DNA from 3 places in the Brevibacillus halotolerans genome. Region 2 is predicted to be linked to each of the others. Evidence: riboswitches for the same ligand, from Rfam matches in the RefSeq annotation. Region 2 holds a riboswitch; each other region holds the start of a gene.
What was found. A riboswitch is a leader RNA that binds a small molecule or an ion and turns the genes downstream of it on or off. The one in region 2 is predicted to bind S-adenosylmethionine.

Region 1 (6,758 bases), on a different contig from region 2:
CGCTTTAACGTTATATGGCGCAGGCGGATTGCTTGCAGGCTTAGCGTCCCTATGGTTAACCAATCCCTATTGGTTAATTATTTGTGGAAGGGTGTTACAGGGAATAGGTGCAGCGGGAACATCACCCATAGCTATGGCTTTAGTAGGAGACTTATTTGATGGTGCCTCCGAAAGTAAAGCGCTTGGACTATTGGAAACCTCTAACGGGTTGGGTAAAGTGTTAAGCCCGATTTTAGGGGCTCTGTTCGCCTTATGGACATGGTACGCAGTCTTTTTGGCTTTTCCGGTCATATGTGCAGTAGTTCTAACTATTTTTTTGCTATTGGTAAAGGAAAAGAAGCAAAACAAGCAACCCAAATCAGTTAAAGAGTACCTTGGCTCGATTGGCCAGATATTTAAACAAAATGGAAAATGGCTCATTCCAGCCTTTTTTATTGGTAGCATATGCTTGTCTACGCTATTTGGTGTCCTTTTTTATCTATCGGATTTATTGGAGGAGACCTATCAGATTGATGGTATTCTAAAAGGTGCCTTTTTAGCTATTCCCCTGCTGGCTCTGAGCATTATGGCATTTATAACAGGGGCTATTATTAAAAAGAGACTAACGGTAATGCGCTACTTTATTATTGCAGGGATGCTCTTACTTACCATTTCTTATGCTGGGGCAAGCTTTGTTTCTAACGTGTACTTCTTAATAGGAATTCTTGTATTTGGTAGCGTAGGAACCGGCATGATTCTGCCCTGCCTCAATTCTATGATCATTGGAGCGGTTACAAAGACAGAGCGTGGTATGATTACGTCTTTGTATAATGGTGTCCGGTTTATAGGAGTAGCGTTGGGGCCTCCGATTTTTACGTGGTTATTGGGATTTTCGACGAAAGTTATGTTTTATTCGATTGCTTCTGTCACGTTACTATTTGCTATAATTGCATTTTTTACTATAACGCCGCAAAAGGGCAGCAATTCTCAAGGAGCTTCGCAGGAGGGAACTGTTAAAAAGGAATCTTCAGCAGACGGGAATTCAATGGATTCGTCAAGATCAGCCGGTACTAAAAGTGAAGCCGATTCCTCTACCAAGGAAAAGAATCTTTTGGATCAGAAGGCTTTGGATGAGATGACTTTGTTATTAGAAATGCGAGAGGAAACAAAAGATCAGCAAAAACAGGAGCAATTGAAAAAGGAACTGGGTTTCGACCTAGGAGATTTGTTTGAAAAGCTACTTACCAAAAAAGAAAAAGACAAAACGAAATAGATGCTTAGCCTCCAGGTTTTGGAGGTTTTTTTGTATTCTACTATTTCTATAAAAAAATGACTGCTAACAAAAATAAACAAAAGTAAAAACAAGGGTGGTTCTATTGACATTTCAAGTAACGATGATATGATAATGTATAAATTGAATCCGATAATTTTATAACAACTTCTTATCAAGAGCGGTGGAGGGACTGGCCCTATGAAACCCGGCAACCTTGATTCATTCAAAAGGTGCTAAATCCAGCAGAAGTATTTCTGAGAGATAAGAAGAATGGCAGATACATAGACATGAAGCCCTTCTTCTTAGAGAGAAGGGCTTTTTTGCATAGGTTTTTTTTCACAGACAAATGAATCACAAAGGGCGGTCAAAGAGGAAAAAATGTATCCTTGCAAGCATATAACCAAGTATTCCGATATAAAAATAAGGTATTAGAGAAAAGTGGGGGAACTTACGTATGTATCTGTTAAAAAGAATATGTACCATGCTCATAACATTATGGATTATTGTGACACTAACCTTTGTCATTATGCATCTTATACCGGGTGATCCATTTGCTACTGATTCGCAAATGCTGCCGGCTGATGTCGTCCAAAATATGCGGGAAAAATATAATCTGGATAAACCAATGGCACAACAATATTTGTTATATCTAAAGGATTTGGCCCAGTTGGATTTAGGACCTTCCATACAATCAAAATCACGTGATGTAAATACATTGATTGCTTCTGGATTTCCTGTATCGGCAACACTAGGTCTACAAGCGCTATGTTTAGCTTTATTTCTTGGTATTTCCTTAGGAATTATCGCAGCCCTTTATCATCATAAATGGTTGGATTACGTTTCGATGTTTATTGCGATCATAGGGATTTCTGTCCCAAGCTTCATTCTGGCTCCACTGCTAATCAAATTAGTTGCGGTTGAGTGGAAGCTTTTGCCGGCTGCCTCCTGGGGATCATGGAAACATTCAATCCTGCCGTCTGTTACATTAGCGGTCGGTCCTATGGCTATTATCGCCCGCTTTGTTCGGGCTAGCATGCTTGAGGTTTTTAGTCAGAATTACATGAAGACGGCAGAGGCAAAAGGCTTACCTACATTTGCAATCGTGGTAAAGCATGGCATTCGTAACGCCTTGATACCAGTGTTAACCTTTATCGGTCCGTTGTTTGCAGCGCTGATTACGGGCACGTTTGTAGTTGAAAAAATCTTTGCCATTCCAGGCATTGGCAAGTATTTCGTAGATGGCATCTTTAATCGTGATTATCCAGTTGTGATGGGAACAACGGTTTTTTATAGCACGGTCCTGATCTTGTCGTTGTTTTTGATCGATGTATCATACCGACTGGTGGACCCAAGAATTAAGCTAACGAGCAAGGGGGACTAACAGATGGCGCAATCTTCACTGCATTCTGAACAAGATCATCTTTTTCGACCTGTGGATAAACGAGTTTTTGAGAAGCATCAGATAGATCGTCCTAGCCTAAGCTATGGCAAAGAAATACTGCGAAAAATCATACAAAACAAGCTGGCGATGCTTGGTTTCAGTTTATTAATCCTTGTGGTCATGCTTTCGCTGATCGGTCCACATCTAGTAGCCTTCAGTCCAGAAAAACAAGATTTGATGCTTGGAAATCTCAAGCCTTCCAGTACTCATTGGTTTGGGACAGATGATTTAGGACGAGATATGTGGGCGCGAACCTGGGCAGGTGGACAGATTTCTCTTTTTATCGGCTGTATTGCAGCAACCATCGACTTATTGATTGGCGTAGCTGTCGGTGGAGTCTCGGGTTATATGGCAGGACGCGGTAGGGTAGGGGATCGTATTGACAGCATCCTGATGCGTATTGTCGAGGTTTTATATGGCATTCCTTATTTACTGGTTGTGATTTTATTGATGGTGGTGCTAGAGCCTGGACTGTCCACTATCATTATCGCCCTTTCTGTTACAGGCTGGGTTGGCATGGCTCGTTTGGTACGTGGTCAGGTCTTGCAGTTAAAACAACAAGAGTTTGTACTAGCGGCCGAAAAGCTAGGAACCTCACACGCCAAAATTATTTGGAAGCATCTGTTGCCAAATGCCTTAGGAATTATCATCGTGAATCTGACTTTTACGATACCTCAGGCGATCTTTGCTGAATCCTTTTTAAGCTTTCTAGGTTTAGGGGTACAAGCACCGAGTGCTAGCTGGGGAACGATGGCTAATGATGGTATAGGCGTGATTTTAAATGGCCAGTGGTGGAGACTGTTTTTCCCGGGCTTATCTATTTCACTAACGATGTTTGCCTTTAATGCTTTCGGAGATGGCTTACAGGATGCACTTGATCCTAAAAATAAAAAGTAGAAGGGAGGGATAATCATGGGACATTTGCTAGAGATAGATGAGCTGGAAGTTGGGTTTACGACATATGGCGGTGAGGTTAAGGCGGTTCGTGGGATTTCGTTTTATGTGGACAAAGGAGAGGTGGTAGCCATCGTCGGTGAGAGCGGCTGTGGCAAATCAGTTACAGCGCAGGCAATCATGGGGATGGTTAAGGCAGGAAGCGGTGTTAGGACGGAAGGCTCTATTCGCTTTGCTGGACAGGAAATGACAGGTTTGTCTAAAAAGGAATTGCAGGAGATTAGGGGTTCTAAAATAGGAATGGTGTTTCAAGACCCAATGACATCACTAAATCCCACGATGAAAATCGGCAAGCAAATTGCGGAGGGCTTACGAAAACACCAAGGGCTCTCCCAACAGGCGGCACAGCAAAAAACGATTGATCTGTTGCGGCAAGTAGGCATCCCAGAAGCAGAGAACCGCTATCATCAATATCCGCATGAATTCTCGGGAGGAATGCGCCAGCGGGTCGTAATTGCGATTGCGATTGCCTGTAATCCACAGCTATTGATCGCTGATGAGCCAACAACCGCATTGGACGTGACCATTCAAGCGCAAATCCTTGACCTGCTGCTTCAATTACAACAAACAACCAGTACCTCGATCATTATGATCACGCATGATTTAGGAGTCGTTGCAGAAGTGGCACAGCGGGTAGTAGTGATGTATGCTGGCAAAATCGTAGAAACAGGGACAGTCGATGAATTATTTGAATCGCCGGGACACCCGTATACAAAAGGGCTATTAGACTCGGTGCCTAAGCTAGAACAAGCCGGGAAGCATCGATTAGTCCCGATTGATGGAGCACCACCAGATTTATTTGCTCCGCCAAAAGGATGTCCATTCGCTCCTCGCTGTCCACATGCGATGGAAATTTGCCTGGATCATCTCCCGCAGCCGACCACATTTTCAGCTACACATCAGGCGAACTGCTGGCTGCATGACCCAAGGGCTCCACGCCAACAAGAATGTAGAGTAGCAGGGAGGGAGTAAGAATGGTGCGAAGCCTAGAAGTTACAGAAGATAAGGAACAATCTGAAACTCTGTTGGAATTACGCAATGTAAAAAAATACTTTTCCTTAGGCTCTGAGCAAACAGTGAAATCGGTCGATGACATTACGCTGTCTATTAAAGCAGGCGAAACCTTTGGACTGGTGGGCGAAAGCGGAAGCGGGAAATCAACGCTGGGACGCACAGCGGTCGGATTGTACCAGCCTACAGATGGACAAATTCACTTTGCAGGGAAAGACATCACAACCTATAGTCGGCAGGAAAAGCGTGAATTCAATCGGAATATGCAAATGATTTTCCAAGACCCATACTCCTCCTTAAATCCGCGTATGCGAGTAGGTGACATTATCGGAGAGGGGCTGGATGCTTATGGCATTGCGAAAGGGGCTAAACGTACAGAGCGTATCTATGAGCTTTTAGAAAAAGTAGGTTTGCGACCAGAACATGCAAAACGATATCCTCATGAGTTTAGCGGAGGACAGAGACAGCGAATCGGGATAGCCCGAGCCTTAGCAGTAGAGCCTACCTTTATTGTGGCAGACGAGCCTATTTCCGCTTTAGATGTCTCGATTCAGGCACAGATTGTCAATTTATTAGAGGATTTACAGCAGGAACGAGGACTAACCTATTTATTCATCGCACATGATTTGGCGATGGTGAAGCATATCAGCGATCGGATCGGCGTCATGTATTTGGGTCAGATGATGGAGGTTGCCGACAGTGAGACATTATTTCAGGAGCCGCTTCATCCATACACACAAGCCTTGTTGTCGGCGATCCCAGTATCATCTACAGCAAAAAAGGCTAAGAAAGAACGTATCGTGTTAACAGGTGAGCTACCAAGTCCATTGCAACCACCAGCCGGATGCCCGTTTTCCACCAGATGTCCCGTTGCAATGCCGATCTGTCGAGAAACTAAACCAGAGTGGAGGGAGGTGAAGCTGGATCATTGGACGGCTTGCCACTTGCACCAGTAAGAAAAGAGAGATAACGAGGAGGAACCATCAGTGAAAAAACTTTTATCGCCAGCGTTGGCCATTCTATTATTCCTAGTACCAACTCTGACTGCTTGTGGAAATCAAACAGGTACAGCAGGTACGCCTGAAGCAGGAGCTAGTGTTAAACAGGAATTGACAGCAAATTTAGCAGGTGAACCATATTCACTTGACCCTGCCATTGCGACGGATACGAAATCCTTTTGGATTATTGATCATCTATATGAGGGGCTATATGCCTTTGATAAGGAAGGTAATGTGGTAGAGGGAGCTGCTAAAAAAGTAGAGATTTCTCCAGACGGAAAAACCTATACCTTCACGATTCGTAACGATGCGAAATGGTCTAATGGTGATGCTCTGACAGCCAAGGACTTTGAATACTCCTGGAAGCGTGTCTTACATAAAGAGACGGGGGCTACTAATGCATTTTATCTGTATTATATAAAAGGTGCAGAGGCCTATAATAAAGGGGAAGGGAAGCTAGAAGATGTGAAAGTAAAGGCAACAGATGACAAAACATTGGTAGTGGAGCTGAATGCACCTACTTCCTATTTCCCAAAAGTAATGATGAATAATGTTTACTTCCCTGTAAATCAAAAGGTTGTGGAAGGAAATAAAAATTGGGTAGCAGAAGCAAATACCCTCGTATCTAATGGAGCTTATCAATTAGCTAGCTGGGAACATGACAGTCAATTAACGCTAACAAAGAGTGAAACCTACTGGAACAAATCGAATATCAGCATGGATACACTACATTTCAAAATGGTGCCAGATGCAACTACTTATTACCAAATGTACAAGACAGGTGAGCTAGATATCATTGATACGTTGCCAATCGATGCTATCGAACAAGAAAAGAACAATGCGGAATATGTAAGTCTACCTAAATTTGGGACTTATCTGTATACTTTTAATGTGACGCAGGAACCATTTACAAATGCTAAAATCCGTCGCGCCTTTGCCTTAGCTGTCGATCGTGATCAATTGACGAAGAATGTGACTAAGGCAGGTGAAACACCAGCATTCGCTTATGTGCCACAGGGTGTTAAAACGGCTGGTTCTGATTTCCGTAAAGAAAAGCCAACTTATTTCACGTTTGATCCAACTGAAGCGAAGAAGCTATTGG
Region 2 (6,758 bases):
TGCCACGATTATTCTCATTCCTTTCTAAACATTCCTCACTGTCGTCTTTATGCAGGGAATTTATTTGTGTAAACCACACTCTGTTTTTTCAAAACCTGACCAACGTCCGGCACGGGAATCTTCCCCGGGGAGCACCACGCGGGTACAGACTGAACAACCGATGCTCGGATAATTTTGATCGTGTAGCGGATTGTAAATAACATCATGCTTGCGGATATACGTCCATACATCCTCACTCGTCCATGCTGCTAGCGGATTGCATTTTAGCAGACCAAATTTCTCGTCCCACTCTATCTTTTTGCTGTTGGCACGGGTTGGAGCCTGATCGCGGCGAATCCCTGTAATCCAAGCCTCATAGTTGCTTAAAATACGTTTTAGCGGCTCTACCTTGCGAATGTTACAACAGGCTGTAGGATTTCTTTTCCACAGCTCATCTCCATACTGGATACGCTGTTCTTCTAGGGTCAGTAACGGTGACACCCTAATAAAAGAGGTGGCATAATGCTTCTCAAGTCGATCACGCGTTTCATATGTCTCTTTAAAATGTTTATTTGTATCCAGATAAAACACAGGCGTTTTTGGCGCAATTTTTTGCAACATATCAATTAGCACCACATCCTCGGCCCCGAAGCTAGATGCAAGTACAATGCCGGCACCATAGTTTTGCGTTGCCCAAGTCAATAATTCCTCTGCTTTTGCATGCTCGAACCGATTGGCCAACGATCCAATCTCGGGTAAGGTCAATTTGTTCATTGCTCTATCTCTCCTCCTCAGCTATCACCTACTCATCTTATGTAGCACGTTCCCCTGGGGATACTTGCCTACTGAGATTGCTCAGACACTCACCAAAGAATAGATAAGCTCCTGAGACTTAAAACCAAGTTGAAAAGTAGGATTTAGAAGCTTTTGCCCTACATGATAGTCATTTCTTTTTGTTGTGTCAATTCAAACTATTTCGTTTTTTATCGTTGACCTCGTTGTTTCCAGCGGTTATACTCAGTTCAAAGTATTCCGACAAAATCAATATGAATTAAGGGAGGATCATTGAAAATGAGCAATCAACAATCTCGCCCTTGGGAAGCAGATAAGAGCAAATTAAATGCGTTTGAACTAACCAAATTAGAACGAGACGGCTTGGATATTATCGAGAAGATTCGACAACTAGGTTCAAAGGGCTACCAAGCGTTCTCCGCTGACGATCTTGCCTTTTTTAAATGGGCAGGAATCTATGAGCAAAAACCTAAAGGCAACGGTTTTTTTATGATGAGAGTCCGAATTCCAGGAGGGATTTTACGAGCAGATCAAGCAAGAGCTCTCGCAGAGATCAGTCGGGAATACGGGCGAAATCTAGTAGATATCACGACCCGACAGGCGGTGCAGTTTCATTGGCTGACAACACCTGATCTCCCTGATATATTTGATCGCTTAGAGCATGTAGGATTATTCTCTTATGAGGCTTGCGGAGATGTTCCGCGTACAATTGTCGGAAATCCACTCTCAGGTATTGACCCTCACGAACTCATGGATACCGAACCCCTAGTACAACAACTGGAAGAGCATTTTTTATTAAATCCTGAATTCTCAAACCTCCCACGCAAATATAAATTATCCATTTCAGCAAATATCTATAATACCGGCCATGCAGAGATAAATGATCTCGCCTTTACGCCAGCCTCTAAAATCATACATGGTCAGGAACAGATTGGCTTTCATGTCTGGGTAGGCGGCGGTTTGTCAGCTAAGCCTTATCTAGCAAAGCAGCTCCCTATCTTTGTTTTGCCCACAGAGGTTGTAAAGGTGGCAGATGCTGTGACGCGTATTTTTCGAGATTATGGTTATCGCGAAAAGAGACATCAGGCTCGTCTTAAATTTTTAATGGCAGATTGGGGTCCTGAAAAATTTACTGAGAAATTACTCGAATTGACTGGGCCATTAGAAGAGCGTGGAGACGATCGGACAGTTGGCTGGAATGCAGGCTACTTTACTGGTGTCCATAAACAAAAACAGCCCGGCTTACATTATGTGGGACTATTATTGCCTGTAGGACGACTCACTGCTGAGGATTTAGCTGAGCTGGCCGATTTAGCCGATCGTTATGGAAACGGCTCGATACGGACTACCAATTCCCAAAATATCATCCTGTCAAACATTCCCGATGAACATCTGGATTCCTTGCTTGCAGAAGCCTTACTCACTCGTTATTCCCCGACGCCACGAACATTTATTGGGCACGCTGTTTCCTGTACGGGCAATGAATTTTGCAATCTGGCAATCGTTGAGACAAAAGCGCGGATGGCTTCTATCGCTCACTGGCTAGATGAACATGTGGAAATCGATACCCCCATAAGAATCCACATGATCGGATGCCCTAATTCGTGTGGTCAGCAACAGATAGCCGATATTGGACTACAGGGTTCTTTGGTTAAAACGGCAGAAGGCACAGTGGACGCCTATGATTTTTTCGTCGGAGGCAGCCTTGGTCCAGATGCCCAATTTAACAGCCGTTTAAAAGGACGCGTTGTCGCTGATCGAGTAGCTCCTGTTATCGCTCAGCTAGTGGAATTGTTTAAAACCAACCGTGAATCGGGAGAAAAGTTTCACCAGTTCGCTCGTAGGTTCGGAGTCGCTAACATTCAGGAGCATTTTACACAGATTATTGCTAGTGTGAATGTGTAGAGAATACTGGTTTGATTAGCTAGAGTCATCTAATGCGGGTGTTGTTAGAACCCTCATTTGAGCTCAGCAAGTATGAAAAGAGGGGACTATCATGTATCTATATCATGTCGAGATTGTAACAACTGAGGAAAAAAATCTGGTAGCTGCCGTTATTGCGGAAACGGAGGAAGCAGCCTTTCACACCGCTCATGCTCTTACAAAGCGCCAATTCCACCCAACTCCCACTATCAAAACTAGTACCTTACTTGAAAAAAAGTATATAGAAAAAGGGAAAGGATACGTGTTTGCTATTTCCTAGCACAAAAAGAAATCCAGCTACATCTGATAGTAGGTCAGAGAGAGGCTGGATTTCTTTTTGCTTTCATTGCTTTTTTTCATACATGATTTACCCTATTTTTAGTAAACAGAATGGTTATTTACTCCAATAAATCCGAAATTTTTACTACGTTTACTCATCCTACACATTCACCTGCTCCTCTATGCTCTCCCCCGCCTTCAAGCCACGCTCTAGGTCTGCCAATACATCCGTTACATCCTCTACACCAAGCGATAGCCTTACTAATCCATCTGTAATGCCACGCTTTTCTCGCTCCACTTTCGGCATCGCCGCATGTGACATCTGCGCTGGATAGGATAAAATACTTTCCACTCCGCCAAGGCTAACTCCTACGAGAGCATATTGCACATTTTCAAATAAAGCCTTCACCCGCGCTCGACTTCCCAGGTCAAACGAAAGCACAGCCCCGTGTCCATTTGCTTGGCTCTCTTGAATTTTGTGGCCAGCATGAGTCAGCAAACCCGTATAGTAGACATGTTTGACCAAAGGATGCTCTGCTAAATGGTCTGCTACAATGGCAGCATTTCGGGTTGAAATATCCAAACGTGCCTTTAAGGTTTTTAAGCCCCGCATCACTAGCCAGCTATCCTGCACGCCAAGAATGGCGCCAAATCCATTTTGAATCGCATATAATTTTTGTCCTAGCTCCTTTGTTTTTGTCACTGCCAGACCTGCAACCACATCACTGTGACCACCGATAAACTTGGTCGCACTATGCAACACAATATCAGCTCCTAACTCCAGCGGTCGCTGGTAGTAGGGAGTCAAGAAAGTATTGTCCACGATCGTCAAAAGCCCGTGTCGTTTAGCAATTGCAATCACCCCACGCAAATCAGTCACCTTTAATGTCGGATTGGAGGGTGTTTCTAAAAATATGGCCCTCGTATTTGGTTGAATCGCTGCCTCCACGAAAGACAGTTGAGTTGTATCCACGAAGGTCACTCCAATTTGCATCCGTTCAAGCACGGTTGTTAAAAAGCGAAACGTCCCACCATAGACATCCTCGGCCACTACCAAGTGATCGCCACTTGAAAATAAAAGAAATACGCTGGAAATGGCAGCCATTCCAGATGAAAAAGCAAAACCCCGTTCTCCCCCCTCTAACGCGGCAATCGTTTCTTCTAACGCCTGCCGCGTAGGGTTCCCTGATCTTGCATAATCGTAGGTACCAGGCTGATCAATATCTTGTTGATGAAAAGTAGAGGCTTGGTAGATTGGGATGCTTGAAGCTCCCGTTACACGATCTATTCCACACGCACCATGAAGGATTTTGGTTGCAAAGTTCATCGGATACACTCCTCTATTTGTAAACATTTATCCAAAGCAAAGGTTAGGTCAGCGATCAAATCTTTTGGATGTTCAACTCCTACTGATAGACGCAACAATCGGTTGCAGACTCCTACATGCTCCCGTACTTCTACTGGTATATCGGCATGTGTCTGTGTTGCAGGATAGGTGCATAAGGATTCTACACCGCCTAGGCTTTCTGCAAATGAAATCACTCGTAATTGCTCTAAAAAGATAGCGACCATCGATTGTTCCTTAATGCGAAAGGAAACCATTCCACTGTAGCCACTTGCTTGTTTCGTCTGACTATCATATCCCGGATGAGTAGGTAATCCAGGGTAAAAGACTTCTGCCACCGCTGGGTGAGTTTGCAAAAATGCAGCCACAGCAAAAGCATTTGATTGATGACGCTCCATGCGTAATGCCAATGTTTTTAATCCACGTATCACCAACCAGCAATCCTGCGGGCCAAGCACTGCTCCTATAGAATTATGCAAGAAACCGATCTTTTCGGTCAGATCAGCACCCTTCGTCACGATCAAGCCAGATAGCACATCATTATGTCCAGCTAAATACTTCGTAGCACTATGAAAGACGATATCTGCTCCTAACTCCAACGGTCGCTGATAATAGGGGGTCATAAATGTATTGTCAACAATGGATAGCAATTGATAGCGTTTGGCAATATCAATCATGCATTTCAAATCTGTAATTTGCATAAGGGGATTGGTAGGGGTTTCGATGAACAAAGCGCGTGTTTGACTAGTAATAGCAGCCTCCACTAGCTCTGGCTGACACATATCAACATACGTGCAGGTTATACCGTATCGTTTCATGATTTGCTCGAATAATCGATATGTCCCGCCATATAGATCAAGCGAAACAACCAAATGGTCGCCGTAGGAGAATAAGCCTACTATTGTTTGTATCGCTGCCATTCCGGAAGAGCAGGCAAAGCCACCGTCTCCTCCCTCTAGATTAGCGATTGCTTCCTCAAGTACCGCTCGCGTCGGATTAGCCGTCCGCGTATAATCAAAACCTGTGCTTTCCCCCAATGCTGGATGTCGGTAAGCTGTTGCATGATAGATCGGAAAGCTAAGCGATCCTGTTGTTTTGTCTTTCCCTACCCCGATTTGTGCCAAACGTGTGTCAATATGCATCCTGTTCCACTCCTCTATCTCGCCTTATTTCCAAACAAAAAAGCCCTCTTTCGATGAAAGAAGGCTTTGGCTACGCAAAGAAATCCGTAAGCAAACCTTCTCATCTTTCAGAACAAAATTGTCCTGCAGGAATTAGCACCATCTTGCAATAAACAAGTGGTTGCCGGGCATCAACGGGCCAGTCCCTCCGCCTCTCTGGATAAGAAGTCATGCTATTCAATTTGTGTTGATTCTAAAATTATCAGACACTTTAAACGATGTCAAGTGGTTTTCTTTCGCATCAATCAAAAAAGGCTGCCGAATAAATTCGACAGCCTTTTTCTAAAAGAACGGTATTACGCGTTCAATTTGCTTTTAGCAACTGCTGCAATGTCGTTGAAAGCTGCTTTATCGTTAACAGCTAGATCAGCCAACATTTTGCGGTTTACTTCAACACCAGCTAGTTTCAAACCGTGCATTAAACGGCTGTAAGAAAGACCATTCATGCGAGCTTGTGCATTGATACGAGTGATCCACAATTTGCGGAAGTCACGTTTTTTCTGACGACGGTCACGATAAGCGTACATCAGGGACTTCATTACTTGTGCATTAGCGGATTTAAACAGACGGTGTTTAGAACCAAAGTAACCTTTGGCTAATTTCAAGATTTTCTTATGACGACGACGTGTCACAATGCCACCTTTTACTCTTGGCATAATCAATTCCTCCTGATCTGTAGCATGGCGGTCTCTCTATAGACGCTTATGGGGCTCATGCTAGAAAATTTTTCGTTGCGGAAAATGAGCAGAAATGAATCTTACAAGTAAGTGATCATTTGCTCAATGCGTTTTTGGTCTCCTTTAGAAACCATTCCACCTTTGCGAAGATGACGCTTCGCTTTAGTGCTCTTGTTAGCAAACAAATGGCTCGTGTAAGCAGAATCACGTTTCAAACGACCGCTACCAGTCTTTTTGAAGCGTTTTGCTGCTCCACTGTGAGTTTTCATTTTAGGCATTGGGAAATCCTCCTGTCTCGTATCCTATTTTTCCGATTTCGGAGTTGGAGCTAAGATCATAATCATGCTACGACCTTCAATTTTTGGTTTGCGTTCAACCGTTGCTACTTGTTCACAAGCGGCTGCTACACGTTCCAGCACCTGTTGTCCGATTTCAGAGTGGGTAATTTCACGACCGCGGAAACGAATCGTACATTTCACTTTGTGTTCTTCACCCAGAAACTTTAGCACATTGCGAAGTTTCGTTTGGAAATCGTGCTCCTCAATGTTAGAGGAAAAACGAACTTCCTTCAGCTCAACAATT
Region 3 (6,758 bases), on a different contig from region 2:
AGGCAAAGAAAAAGAAATGAACGAATGGCTTGCTCAATATGATGCAAAAGCGAAACAAATTGGGGATGAAATTAAAAAGCAATCGAAGGATGCAACCTTTGCTCTATATGTAACAAACGCTTCCCAATATCGTATCTATGGTAAGGCGCTTTTAGGAGATGTTTTATTTACTGATTTAGGCTTGCCTATGGCAGAAGGAGCTCCGAAAGAAAAGCTTGTAGAAATCGTATCGCTTGAAAATCTGTATAAGTTTGATCCAGACTATATTTTCTTAGGATTATACGGGAGCAATCTCGCTGTGGCACAGAAAAAGCTGGATGATATGCAGAAATCAGAGCTTTGGGGTAAGCTAAAAGCGGTTAAAAATGGACATGTTTATATGCTAGATAACCCTACATGGTCTCTTGGAACCTTCCCGCTTGGAAAAGAGAAAGCGATTGAAATGGTTCGTGATCTTGTTTTAAAAAAAAAGAACTAAAGAGTTTATTTCATTCAATGAAGCACGATAAAAATATGTGCTAGAACGTAAAGCTACCTTTACTTTATGGAAGGTAGCTTTTTACGTTTCACCATGAAAGAACTGTTGTGAGAACAACAAGAATGAAGGAAGATAGATAGTGAATCAAAAGATGATAGGTCCTATTAGTTTTGTTTCGGCGAAGATACATAAACGCTTAGATTGATAGCTAAGGATAAAAATGACCAATAGAAAAAGCAGTAGGTTATACCTACCGCTTTTTTCATTCTACGTATTTCGTTTTCCTGACATTTATTATAACGATATTCTGAAATTAGTAGCATAACTCGTGTAAGTTGCTAGTGATGCAAGGTGAATCACCACTAGGATGTCTTGAATATAGCTTCTTCTTTCTCATTCAGTGGTTTTATGATACTAGCTTTTTTGGCATTCGATGAGAAACGTGGAAAGTTAATCACGATTGACACGATACCGCAAACAGCAACTAGCAATGGATAAAAAGCAAATGGCAATAGTTCGATTGGTGAGAGTGCAGCGAATCCTGCTGCCGTTAACATTTGAGCCCCGTAAGGAATGATTCCTTGTACGCTGCACGAAAATAAATCTAGTAAGCTTGCAGATTTTCTTGGATCGATTTCATATTGATCTGAAATATTTTTAGCAAGTGGACCTGCAAAAATAATAGCGATTGTATTGTTAGCTGTACACATATTTGTCAGGCTCACAAGACCAGCAATACCAAATTCTGCGCCTTTTTTTGAGCGAATATTACGCGTCAATACATGTAATAGATATTGAATCCCGCCATTATGTTGAATAATCTCAATCATTCCACCAATGAGCATGGTTAGCAATACAAGCTCCATCATTCCACTAATCCCTAGTGTCACATTTTTGAAGAATGTGGCAAGTGTGTAGCTTCCATCTATCATTCCGATGACACCTGATAAAACAGTTCCTCCCATTAGAACCACAAGTACATTCCAGCCAAGCAAGGCCGCAAGCAGCACTCCTGCATAAGGTAACACTTTGACCCAATTGAAGGTTCCAACTGTAATATTTGTATGACTTCCTAATGTAAGCACGATTAATAGGATGCAAGTTAAAATGGCCGCCGGTAATACAATTAAAAAGTTGGTTTTGAATTTATCTTTCATTTCTGTTCCTTGCGTGCGTACCGCGGCAATTGTCGTATCAGAAATAAATGATAAATTATCTCCGAACATAGCTCCTCCGACAACAGTAGCCATTGTGAATGCAACAGAGATATCAGTCTGTTGGCTGATTCCTACGGCAATTGGAGCTAATGCAGCAATAGTCCCCATGGATGTCCCCATTGCTAGTGAAATAAATGATCCGATTACAAATAAACCAACAACTAGAAGACCATGAGGCAAAACGGAAAGGGCTAGGTTTACGGTAGCCTCAACACTACCCATACCTTGAGCTGTTTGAGAAAACGCACCAGCTAATACAAAGATTAATAACATAATAACGATATTTGGATTACCTGCACCTTTAGCAAATCGTTCTACCTTTGTGGTAAAACTCTCTTTTCGGTTCATGACTAATGCCACCGTACTTGCGATCAAAATAGCAACAATGATAGGTAGCTGATAAAAATCTCCAGTAATAATTCCAGAGCCAATAAATAGTGCTAAAAATATACCAAGAGGCAATAAAGCCAACGCACTTCCTTTTGTCTGATTCATCAATAACACCCTCTCTATTTCTACCTTTTTCTGAGAAAAAATGAAGAAGACCTCTTCTCGTGAGAAGAGGTCTTATATGGGATAAGAATCACTCTTCTCATCTTTCAAGCACATGCTTGCTGGATTTGGCACAGCACTCTAAATACGAGTCCGCTGCCGAGGCATCAAAGGGCCAGTCCCTCCGCCTCTCTTGATAAGAAGGTTTCATATTTTATTCTCGGATGCTTAAGCTTTTTCTACTTTACTCTTTTCTGAGAAAAATGTCAAATATTTTTTAGTGAAACTTAAATTATGCCGAGGATACTACAGCCTAGCTCCATTTTTTATCATCAATAGATTCTTAAGAAAGACTACTCCGCATATAGGAATGCTTGTACTTGTAGGTAAGCCGGTAATCCCCGATTCTAGTTGATAGGTTAGCAATAGGAGTAGCAAATGGAAATATCGCCCATCAAACGGTATAATAAAAAAAGATGTAATGAAAAAGGGAGTGAATTTGAGTGAAGCAGGATATCATAGAGCGTTTTACAAGATATGTACAGATTGATACACAATCCAATGCCCAGAGTCAGACAGTTCCGTCTACACCAGGTCAGCTAGAGCTGGGTAAATTGCTAGTTGAAGAACTAAAGGCGATGGGACTTTCAGAGGTTACGATGGATGTAAATGGATATGTCATGGCGACACTCCCTGCAAATACGGATAAGCAGGTTCCCGTAATCGGCTTTTTATCCCATCTAGATACTGCCACGGATTTTACAGGCAAAAATGTTAATCCGCAGGTTCACGAAAATTTTGACGGTAAAGCCATTACGCTAAATAAGGAACGGGGCATTGTTTTATCACCGGAATTATTTCCAGAGCTACCGTCCTACAAGGGTCACACATTGATTACGACCGATGGGACAACCTTGCTTGGAGCAGATGATAAAGCGGGTATCACTGAAATTATGACCGCCATGGATTATTTGCTAAAGCATCCGGAAATTAAACATGGGAAAATTAGGGTGGCGTTCACTCCTGACGAAGAAATCAGTAGAGGGCCGGCTCATTTTGATGTGGCAGCTTTTGGTGCGAAATTTGCGTACACAATGGACGGAGGGCCACTAGGTGGCTTGGAGTATGAAAGCTTTAACGCCGCAGAACTCAAGCTTACTTTTAGGGGGGTTAGCACGCATCCTGGAACAGCCAAAAATAAAATGCTAAACGCTAGTAAGCTAGCAATGGAATTCCATGCACAACTTCCTGAAGAAGAGGCGCCAGAGTACACAGAGGGCTATGAGGGCTTTTACCATCTTAGCTCAATAAACGGTGATGTCGAACAAAGTAAATCTCAATACATTATTAGAGATTTTGATAAAGATCATTTTCATGCCAAAAAAGAGAAAGTAACAAGCATCGTGAAAAAGATGCAAGAGAAATACGGCGAAGAAAATATCAGCTTTGAACTCAATGATCAATACTACAACATGCGCGATAAAATTGAACCGGTTAAGGAAGTTGTTGACATTGCCTATGAAGCGATGAAAAACCTCAATATCGAGCCGGTAATCAGCCCGATCCGAGGTGGTACGGATGGCTCTCAATTATCATATATGGGTCTGCCAACGCCAAATATTTTTACTGGTGGGGAAAATTATCACGGTAAATTCGAATATGTTTCTGTAGATAATATGGAAAAAGCTGTTCAGGTTATTATCGAGATAGCTCGGTTGTTTGAAGAAAAAGCATGATGAAAGCAAGCTAAAAAGAAATCAAATCCCCTTGAAGTTAAACAATTATGAAGTTCATGCACGCATGGATTCGTTGTTGTTGAGCAAAGGGGATTTTGTTTATGTACTACATAATCTTAGTAATCCCATCAAAATAACGCCGAAAATGACAGTAATGGCAAGGCTTTTCGTCCGCAAAGCTAATAATAGAGTAGGAACTATCGCAATGAGTGTTAGCCAATTCACTCCGATTGAATCACTGCTTTTATCAATGACACTCTCCACGACGAGGGCTGTGAGAATACAAATAGGTATAAAAGAAAGCCATTTAAGTACAGGGGCAGGCAATTGTAAGTTACGGACCACTAAAAATGGCAGAATACGCGGAATTACTGTTACAAATGTACAACCGAATATGAGAAGAAGAATGGATAGATTAAGGCTCATTTATCAGTCACCACCCCAATAGTAGCTACAATAACCGTCGCTAAAATGACTGCAACGTGTGAAGGGACCAGAAAGGATAAAACCAGCATAGCTATGATCATATATACAACAAGACTGAGAGAATGCTTGAGCTTTGAAGGCTCCATAGATTGCAATTGCAGGACAAGTAAGGCTACAAACATTGCTGTTAAAGCAAAATCCAACCCAAATACCATCGGATTCGTAATCCATTTCCCAAGAATAGCTCCTAGCATGCACGATAAGATCCAAATGATATAAGCGGTAAGATTTAGACCATTCATCCAGCGATCGTTTATCTGCTCTCCCTTTGTAATCTTATTGATAGCAACACCGAAGGACTCATCTGTAACCAGTGCCCCGATTCCGATGTTTTTGAATAAAGAATATTTGGTGAAGGAGGGAGCTAGAGTTGCGCTTAATAAAAAGTTGCGTAGGTTTACAATAAAAGTAGTTACAATAATGGCTGAGTAGGGACTATTCGCTGCTAATAGGGCACAAATGATAAATTGAGCTGACCCGGCATATACCAAAGCCGATAATAAAGTAATTTCTAAAATGCTCAAGTGAGAAGAGACACCAATTACTCCAGCTGCTAATCCAATACTAATGTAGCCCAACAAGGTAGGGATACAATCCTTAACGCCTTGGCCGAATGTAGGGGCATTAGCTTCCTTCAATCCTGGTTTCTCTTCCTATATTCATTTCCAGTGTAACCACTCCTTTGCAGTATTTTCCCCCTTATCTATGGAAGGGAGGTTGTGACTTTAAAAAATAGTAAAACAACATTGTGGTTTTGTTAAAAATTACATTTTATCAAGTATATTGAAAATCAGCAACAATTATATAAAAAATTAGTAAAGCTATGAACGTTTTGTTCTTCCTTTATAAATTCTTGAGAATTTCTATTTATGATGAATCGTGTTCGTAGAGCTGGAAAGGAAGGATTCATCATGAAAATAAAAGGAATAAAAGCCGCGATTGTTTATAGTACCCTGGTTCTTGGATTGACTTTGCTTGCTAATGTAACAAAGATTTATTTGCTAATCGGGCTCGTTCAATTATCGCCGATGCTGGTATTAGGGCTAATGCTTCTATTTTTTTCAGAACGTAAAGCTACAATTCGATCCACTGGAATCGGAAAGCTTGGGAATTGGAAATGGTACATTCTAGCGGGGGTCTCAGGTTTACCAATTCTTATCAGCTTTTTAGTGGCTTGGGGAATCGGTTATATTGCGCTCCCAACGGCTGCTTTTTTAAACACCGGAGCTGCTCATTTTACAGTAGTTGAGTATGTTGGTTACATGACAAAAGCATTTTGGAGCCCAGCCATGCTGATCTCAATGGGGATTTTTGCATTCGGTGAAGAAATTGGATGGAGAGGATACCTACAACCCAAGCTAACGGAAACGTATGGAAGTAAGAGAGCAATTTTGGGAACCTCTATAGTATGGGCACTATTTCATTATCCGTTCTACTTAAATGGCTATAATGAAGATGGGAATTTTATTATCACAATACTGCTGTTTACGATTATGATCTTTCCGCTTTCTGTTTTTATAGGGTGGATTCGTTTTACAAGCGGTAGTATTTGGCCTGCGGTGCTTAGTCATACCATGATAAATCTTACTCGAAGCTGGTTGGAGCAGTTGTTTACAACCAAAGCAGAGGGATGGACTTACATAGCTGGAGAATCAGGTATGGTAACGATCATATTGTGGGGTTTTGTGGCCTGGTTCATCTGGCGCAGTTTGTCGCGAACAACAACATGCACTCCCATGTAACCATGCTAGCTGGTGCGGTATATAGTATTTTCACCAATTCTATGGTATAAAAAGTGATGTTAAATCCGATAGATAACGTATATACCATTGTTAGCAGATAAGCAGGTGAATCAAATGAATGCGAGACAAATAGAGATCTTGCGTATTCTATTAACACAATCCGACCAACATGTATTAGTACAAGAGATAGCAGAAAAGGTAGGCTGCTCGGAAAAGACGATTCGCAATGATTGTAAAAGAATACAGGACTACCTTAGAGAGCATTCAAATGCCACCTTAATCCGAAAACCGGGATTAGGGGTTTTCCTAGAGATAGAAGAGCATGAAAAAGCAAGCTTATTTCACAAATTACACATGGTGAATCATCCAATCAAATATGAATCTGATGAAAAAATGATTCTTGAAATAGCTTATCAGTTAGTTATGAATGTAAAGCCCATAACTGTTCAGGAGCTTGCTTCCAAATACTTTGTCAACAAAGCGGTTATCAAAAAAAGTTTGGACAAAATTGAAAAGTGGCTAAACGTTTGGGGACTTACGTTGGTCTCTAAGCAAAAAGTAGGTCTAATGATTGAAGGGAACGAAAAAGCCAAAAGAACTGCATTAG

Region 1: another riboswitch for S-adenosylmethionine. It lies ahead of O0550_RS03395 (ABC transporter permease); the one in region 2 lies ahead of O0550_RS01870 (PLP-dependent transferase).
Region 3: another riboswitch for S-adenosylmethionine. It lies ahead of O0550_RS17900 (Na+/H+ antiporter NhaC family protein); the one in region 2 lies ahead of O0550_RS01870 (PLP-dependent transferase).

What each region holds. Positions count from the first base shown of each region.
Region 1 covers NZ_JAPTNK010000002.1:109,890-116,647, forward strand. Annotated here, with positions in the region: gene O0550_RS03390 (MFS transporter) at 1-1,252, shown strand, start outside; SAM riboswitch class I at 1,419-1,520, shown strand; gene O0550_RS03395 (ABC transporter permease) at 1,707-2,633, shown strand; gene O0550_RS03400 (ABC transporter permease) at 2,637-3,590, shown strand; gene O0550_RS03405 (ABC transporter ATP-binding protein) at 3,606-4,619, shown strand; gene O0550_RS03410 (ABC transporter ATP-binding protein) at 4,622-5,614, shown strand; gene O0550_RS03415 (peptide ABC transporter substrate-binding protein) at 5,645-6,758, shown strand, end outside.
Region 2 covers NZ_JAPTNK010000001.1:427,277-434,034, reverse strand. Annotated here, with positions in the region: gene sat (sulfate adenylyltransferase) at 1-6, opposite strand, end outside; gene O0550_RS01890 (phosphoadenylyl-sulfate reductase) at 61-753, opposite strand; gene O0550_RS01885 (nitrite/sulfite reductase) at 1,051-2,676, shown strand; gene O0550_RS01880 (DUF3906 family protein) at 2,768-2,974, shown strand; gene O0550_RS01875 (aminotransferase class I/II-fold pyridoxal phosphate-dependent enzyme) at 3,134-4,300, opposite strand; gene O0550_RS01870 (PLP-dependent transferase) at 4,297-5,460, opposite strand; SAM riboswitch class I at 5,558-5,666, opposite strand; gene rplT (50S ribosomal protein L20) at 5,796-6,155, opposite strand; gene rpmI (50S ribosomal protein L35) at 6,257-6,454, opposite strand; gene infC (translation initiation factor IF-3) at 6,479-6,758, opposite strand, start outside.
Region 3 covers NZ_JAPTNK010000015.1:103,520-110,277, reverse strand. Annotated here, with positions in the region: gene O0550_RS17905 (ABC transporter substrate-binding protein) at 1-478, shown strand, start outside; gene O0550_RS17900 (Na+/H+ antiporter NhaC family protein) at 841-2,190, opposite strand; SAM riboswitch class I at 2,285-2,390, opposite strand; gene pepT (peptidase T) at 2,691-3,923, shown strand; gene O0550_RS17890 (AzlD domain-containing protein) at 4,023-4,349, opposite strand; gene O0550_RS17885 (AzlC family ABC transporter permease) at 4,346-5,047, opposite strand; gene O0550_RS17880 (CPBP family intramembrane glutamic endopeptidase) at 5,321-6,151, shown strand; gene O0550_RS17875 (BglG family transcription antiterminator) at 6,266-6,758, shown strand, end outside.